Regions from separate parts of the Microbacterium sp. PAMC22086 genome, predicted to be linked through region 1. Evidence: predicted binding sites of a transcription regulator. Region 1 holds the regulator's gene; the other holds the start of a gene.
What was found. The regulator LexA, encoded in region 1, represses DNA repair genes until DNA is damaged. The targets are predictions, from matches to a motif close to TCGAACANNTGTTCGA.

Region 1 (3,408 bases):
CGACGCACCACAGGCCCGCCGTCGCCCGAGAGCCGTTGCCCGAGAGGAGCACCCTGGTGTCGTCGACGGCGTCGATGCTCACGTGGCCGTCACCGGGGAAGTCGATCACGCTCACGCCGCCCTCGGCATCGATCACGACGACCTCGTCGCGGCCGTTCGTGCGGACGGCGACGATGCGGCCGTCGTCGAGCGGCTGGTACCAGCGGTTGCCGAGCACCCACAGCCCGTAGCCGGTATCCGCATCGACAGGAGCGCCAGCAGGGGCGAACGGCCGCGCCGGCCCGGTGGGAGCCACCCCGTCGAGCGTGACACGCTGCAGAGCCCAGCGACCGTCGGGATCGTCGGCGAAGACTAGTTCCGCGTCGCTGAGCCACTCGGGCTGCAGCGCCGCCCGCGAGGGGATCGTGTGCGGCGTCCCGCCGGGGACCTCTGCGACCTGAACGTGCGCGTCCTCCCACGGCATCCGTCCTCGCTCCCAGCCGACCCATGCTGCGCGGGTGCCGTCGGGAGAGAGGGCGGGGTGGGCGAAGAAGCCGTCTCCCTGCACGATCACCCTGATCGCGGACGGGTCTTCGGCGGCGGATCCATCGAGCGGGATCTCGACGACCGAGCGGATGTGCGGCGTGGTCGAGAGGTCTTCGCGCACGGCCAGCAGGCGGCCGTTCTGCACGCGCAGACCGCCGTGCGAGGGGCCCGGGGCGGTGAGGGCGACGGGTTCGGCTCCGACGCTCAGGCGGCGCACCCGCTGGTCTCCTGCGTCGACGAAGAATAGCGTGCCGTGCTCATCGGCCGTCCAGGCGCCTCCGCCGTACTCGTGCACGCGAGAGCGCGCGCTCCAGGGGGCGGGGAGGATCTCGGAGCCGGAAGAACTCCGCACCGTCACGCGTCCCTTCTCGGCGGGTACCGACTCACCCCACCAGATCTCCGCACCGACGAAGCGGGCTCCGTCGATGCGCGGAGAGGAAGCCGCGACGGAGGCCGCGGAGAAGGGCGAGGGCCAGGAACCGTAGGGGGACGACGACATGCTTCGAGCCTAGGCGTCGGACGCCCGTGCGTCAGGACGGGAGCATCGCGGTCTTGATCCGTTGCCCGACGCCACGAAGCCCCTCCCGGTACCCGGGAGGGGCTTCGTCGTGCCGTCTTGTCTCAGACCGCGCGCAGTACCGCGACGATCTTCCCGAGGATCACGGACTCATCGCCGAGGATGGGCTCGAACGCAGAGTTGCGGGGGAGCAGCCAGGTGTGGCCGTCGCGGCGACGCAGCACCTTGACGGTGGCCTCGCCGTCGAGCATCGCTGCCACGATCTCGCCGTTCTCGGCGCTGTTCTGGGAGCGGACGACGACCCAGTCGCCGTCGCAGATGGCGGCATCGATCATCGACTCGCCGGAGACCTTGAGCATGAAGAGGTCGCCCTTGCCCACCAGCTGGCGGGGGAGGGGGAAGATCTCCTCGACCTGCTGGTCGGCGGTGATCGGCACGCCGGCTGCGATGCGCCCGACGAGGGGGACGAGCGCGGCGTCTCCGACCGGGGTCGCCACGTCGGCGGGGCTCTCGGTGCTGGTGCCAGGCAGATCGATGAGCACTTCCATGGCTCTCGTCTTCCCGGGGTCGCGGCGCAGATAGCCGCTGAGCTCGAGCTGTCCGAGCTGGTGGGTGACGCTGGAGAGGGACTTGAGGCCGACGGCGTCGCCGATCTCGCGCATGCTCGGGGGGTAGCCGTGGTGCGCGATCGAGTTCTGGATGACCTCGAGGATCGCCATCTGCTTCGGGCTGAGGCTCTTCCGGCGGCGCGTGCGCGGTGCCTCCGACTCGGGGGCAGAGTTCTCGCTCATGGTGCTCCTTCAGTGCGTGATCCGACGTCCCTCTTCGAATGTCGGAGGCCCGTGGTGGGGTGTCCTTATCGAAACCGTATCCGAGAATCGGGCCGATCTGGAAGATCTGTTCGAGCGTGTCGGCCTAATCGTCGGCGGGGTTTCGAAGAATACTTGACAGATGTTCGAACTCGAAGATATCTTCGGTACGTAGCTTCGCATTCACGGCTCCCGGCCGAGGCGGGAATGCGAACGCTACGCCAACTTCCCCGGTCGCCTCACGGCTCCGGGACAGGCTAAGGAGCACCACATGAGCAGCATCAGCTTCAGCACCGCAGCAGTCATTCCGGCGTCGACCCGTCCTTCGACGCGACTCCGACTGACGACGCGTGGCCGCGCCGTGCTGCTGGCCTTCGCCTCCGTGCCGCTCGCGGTCGGCATCGCGTTCGCCGCACTCAGCGGTGGCAGTGCGATCGCCTCGGGTGCAGACACCGCGGCCGTCAGCGTCGAGACCGTCACGGTCATGCCCGGCGACACGCTCTGGTCGATCGCCACCGGCGTCGCCCCCGACGCCGACCCGCGCGACGTGATCGGTGAGATCAGCCGGATGAACCTGCTGCGTGGTGGCGAGCTCCAGATCGGTCAGACACTGGCCATCCCGGCCCAGTACGTGAACTGATCCTGCCGCAGCGTCGCTGCAGCAACTTTGCGTCATCGACTCGGGGCGCCGCTTAACATGGGAAGGGTGACCCTCTCCCTCAACGATCTCCCGCTACGTGATGATCTTCGCGGACTCACGCCGTACGGCGCTCCGCAGGCGCCCCTTCCGATCGCGCTCAACGTGAACGAGAACACACATCCGATCCCGGGTGAAGTGGCCAGCGACATCCTCGACGACATCGCCGTGGCGATCCGCGACGTCAACCGCTACCCCGACCGGGAGTTCAGCACCCTTCGTGAGTCGTTCGCCGAGTATCTGGGGCACGGGCTCACCCCCGAGCAGATCTGGGCGGGCAACGGGTCCAACGAAGTGCTCCAGCACATCCTCCAGGCGTTCGGCGGGCCGGGGCGCACGGCGTTCGGCTTCGCACCCACGTACTCGATGTACCCGTTGATCGCCCAGGGGACCGGGGCGCGGTGGATCGCCGGCACCAGGCAGCCCGACTACACGATCACGCCGGAGGAGGCCTCCGAGCAGGTGCGGGCCGCCGACCCGGACGTGGTGATTCTCTGCTCGCCCAACAACCCCACCGGCACGCCGCTGGGGCTCGACGTCGTCGAAGCCGTCTACGACGCGGCTCGGGGCATCGTTATCGTCGACGAGGCCTACCAGGAGTTCGCTCCCCGCGACGCGGTGTCCGCATTGACGCTGCTCGAAGGGCGTCCGCGACTGGCCGTCTCGCGCACGATGAGCAAGGCGTTCGCGTTCGCGGGCGCTCGCGTCGGCTATCTCGCGGCGGATCCGGCCTTCATCGACGCGCTGCGGCTGGTGCGTCTGCCCTATCACCTGAGCGCCCTCACCCAGGCAGCGGCCATCGCGGCACTGCGCAACGCCGACGTCATGCTCGGGATGGTCGAGGAGATCGTCGAACAGCG
Region 2 (3,408 bases), 860 kb from region 1:
CGGACTTCGCGGCCTTCATCGCCACAGCTCCGTTGTAGCCGCGACGGGAGAGCTGGCCCACCAATCGCCGGAGAGCCGTGTCATGGTCGAGCCGCCCCATCGATCGCGCCTTGCCTCGTGCGAACTCGAGCGCGCGTTCGTCATCATCGTCAGGCAGCTCGTCGAGAGCAGCGTCGATCACGTCGCGCGGAATGCCCCGCTGGGCGAGCGCGCGCGACAGGGCCACTCTTCCCTGGCCCTTCCGTTCCACACCCGACGTCACGAGGACCCCCGCGAGAGCGGAATCATCGAGATAGCCACGACGACAGAAGTCGTCGATCACATCGTCGATCATGCCGCTGTCGAGCCCCACACCCCTCAGCACCTGCCGCGACTCGGAGATGGACAACGACCGAGCCCGCAGCTTGCGCACGAGCGACTCTTCTGCAGAGACTCGGATCTCGTCGAGCGACGCCGTCTCTCCGCTGTCGATGCCGTCTCTCGGCTCGTCGCCGAGCGCACGGAGACGAGGAGCGGAACCTGCCGAGCGAGACGCTGTGGCAGAGCTGCCCCTGACTCCTCGTGCGGGGTGCCGATCGCTGGGTGTGCCTGCGTCGCTCTCGTCGATACGGGAAACCCCCGCGGGCGGCGCGTCCCAGGTCGTACGCCATACGGCCGCATCGCCGGTACGTGACGAAGGTTCTTCCGCCTCCTGGCCACGCTCCGGGTTCTGAGCCGGTCGCGTCGAGGCAGGCTTCTTCGATGCACCGCCGAAGAGAGGGATGATGGGGGCGACCCGATCCGGATCGCCCCCACGAGTGTCGTTCATCAGGCCGGACGACGCTCGGCGAGCTCGTCTGCAGCCGCCGGCACAGCCGCGCCGCCGATGCCGAGCTTCTGCTTGATCTGCGTCTCGATGGCCAGCGCGATGTCGGGGTTGTTGAGCAGGAACGTTCGCGCGTTCTCCTTGCCCTGGCCCAGCTGATCTCCGTCGTAGGTGTACCACGAGCCCGACTTCTTCACGATGGCGTGCTCGACACCGAAGTCGATCAGGCTGCCTTCGCGGGAGATGCCGACGCCGTAGAGGATGTCGAACTCGGCCTGCTTGAAGGGCGGTGCCATCTTGTTCTTCACCACCTTCACCCTGGTGCGGTTTCCGACGGCGTCGGTGCCATCCTTCAACGTCTCGATACGACGGATGTCCATGCGGACCGAGGCGTAGAACTTCAGCGCCTTACCACCGGCGGTGGTCTCGGGCGAGCCGAAGAACACACCGATCTTCTCGCGAAGCTGGTTGATGAAGATCATCGTGGTGTTGGTCTGGTTCAGACCACCCGTGAGCTTACGCAGCGCCTGTGACATGAGTCGCGCCTGCAGACCCACGTGCGAGTCGCCCATCTCACCCTCGATCTCGGCGCGAGGGACGAGCGCGGCCACGGAGTCGATGACGATGAGGTCGATGGCCCCCGAGCGCACGAGCATGTCGGCGATCTCGAGCGCCTGCTCACCGGTGTCGGGCTGGGAGACCAGAAGTGCGTCGATGTCGACACCGAGCTTCGCGGCGTAATCCGGGTCGAGCGCGTGCTCGGCGTCGATGAAGGCGGCGATGCCGCCGGCGCGCTGAGCGTTCGCGATCGCGTGCAGGGTGAGAGTCGTCTTACCCGAGGACTCCGGTCCGTAGATCTCGACGATTCGACCACGCGGGAGACCTCCGACGCCGAGGGCGACGTCGAGGGCGATGGAGCCGGTGGGGATGACAGCCACGGGGGCACGCTCATCGCTGCCCAGCCGCATGACCGAGCCCTTTCCGAACTGGCGGTCGATCTGGGCGAGGGCGGTCTCGAGGGACTTCTCGCGGTCGGCGGGTGATGGCATGATGTGCTCCTTCTGCGCGCGTGATGCCGCCTGTAGGCTGTCGCGGCTCTCCCGGTTGGGAGAAACTCTCCGACAAGGCGTAATGGCTCTTCGGCTCGCTTTCCACCGTAGGAGAGGCCACCGACATCGACGCCGCGAGCTCACATACCGTGGAGAACAGATTCCCTGAACCACTTGTGCAGAAGACTACGTCCGCTTCGAACAGATCTTCGACGACACGCCGTGGATCTCATCGCGTGTCCCGTAGGCATCGGACATCGAGGGACGGATCAGCGCCCGCGCGGCTCTTGCCTGCCGACGCCATGCCGCCTGTTCTCCGGCACATCCATCTCGGCGCACAGCGCCAACCAGATCTCGCGCGGTGGAGTGCCGTCGGCCAGCGCTTCCACAGCCGTACGGCCGCCGACGGCGCTGAGACCGAGGTCGTTCACCAGAGAGGAGGCACGCGCCTGGAACTCTGTCTCGACGGCGCGGAGGAACTCGCTACGACGCATCGTTGGTCTGACCGTGGTTCAGTGCAGCGAGAGCTGGGGTTCGATCGAGGCCACGAGGTCGTCCGGAACGACATCCGGGAACACCTGGATGCCCTCGAGCACGGAGATGCGATCTCCGACCTCGCGCATGATCGTCGAGATGGGAACGTCGAGCGCATCGGCGACGGATGCGAGGATCTCGCTCGACGCCTCCTTCTGCCCGCGCTCGACCTCACTGAGGTAGCCGAGGGCAACCGATGCCTTGCTTGCGACCTGCCGGAGCGTGCGCCCCTTCTGCAGGCGGAAGTCCCTCAGCACATCGCCGATTTCCTGTCGAACAAGAATCATCGGAACCTCCTCCCCATGTGATCGTTCGAGGTTTCCCCCGATGAGACAGCCAGTCTAGTACCCCTGGCCTGCACAGAATCTACCCCTGCACTCTGTGGTTTTAGTGTGAGCACAAGAGAGATAACCAGGCCGAGGGCGTCACTATTCCGCCACCACCGCAAGCACCTCTCGGAGTGCTGCCGCCACGGCCTGCGCCCGGATCGCGTCGCGGTCCCCGCTGAAGTGGAAGGCCGTGGTCCGCGACGCCACAGGGGTCACGACTCCGATGTGCACAGTGCCGACCGGCTGGCCGTCCGGGGAGTCCGGGCCGGCGATCCCCGTCGTCGACACGCCTACATCGGCTGGCGCGCCCCCGACACCGACCACGTCTCTGACGCCGTCGGCCATCTGCAGAGCGACCTGCGGGTGCACCGGTCCGTGTGCGGCCAGAAGAGCCGCGTCCACTCCCAGCACGGTCGCCTTCACCGGCGTCGCGTAGGCCACGACGCCCCCGAGAAGCACCGCGGATGCGCCGGGGATGGCGACGACATCCGCGCACAGAGCGCCACCTGTCAGCGATTCGGCGATCCCGAGCGTCCACCCGCGCCGACCCAGCGCTGCGAGGACCGCGGCGCTCTCTTCGCTCATGGCTTCCGGCGCGAACCCCGCACCTGCGCCACGATGTAGTCGATGCCGCTCACCACCGTGAGCACCAGGACGATGAGCATGAGGATGAAGGTGATCAGCGTCCAGG

Region 2: a site for LexA is predicted at 2,052-2,067, ahead of recA (recombinase RecA). Genes of this name have one in related genera too.

What each region holds. Positions count from the first base shown of each region.
Region 1 is NZ_CP080380.1:2,977,756-2,981,163, reverse strand. Features, by position in the region: gene KY497_RS14795 (prolyl oligopeptidase family serine peptidase) at 1-1,024, opposite strand, end outside; gene lexA (transcriptional repressor LexA) at 1,147-1,833, opposite strand; gene KY497_RS14785 (LysM peptidoglycan-binding domain-containing protein) at 2,123-2,491, shown strand; gene KY497_RS14780 (histidinol-phosphate transaminase) at 2,558-3,408, shown strand, end outside.
Region 2 is NZ_CP080380.1:2,118,173-2,121,580, reverse strand. Features, by position in the region: gene KY497_RS16730 (regulatory protein RecX) at 1-412, opposite strand, end outside; gene recA (recombinase RecA) at 808-1,854, opposite strand; gene KY497_RS10565 (DUF3046 domain-containing protein) at 2,124-2,348, opposite strand; gene KY497_RS10560 (helix-turn-helix domain-containing protein) at 2,367-2,675, opposite strand; gene KY497_RS10555 (CinA family protein) at 2,817-3,302, opposite strand; gene pgsA (CDP-diacylglycerol--glycerol-3-phosphate 3-phosphatidyltransferase) at 3,299-3,408, opposite strand, start outside.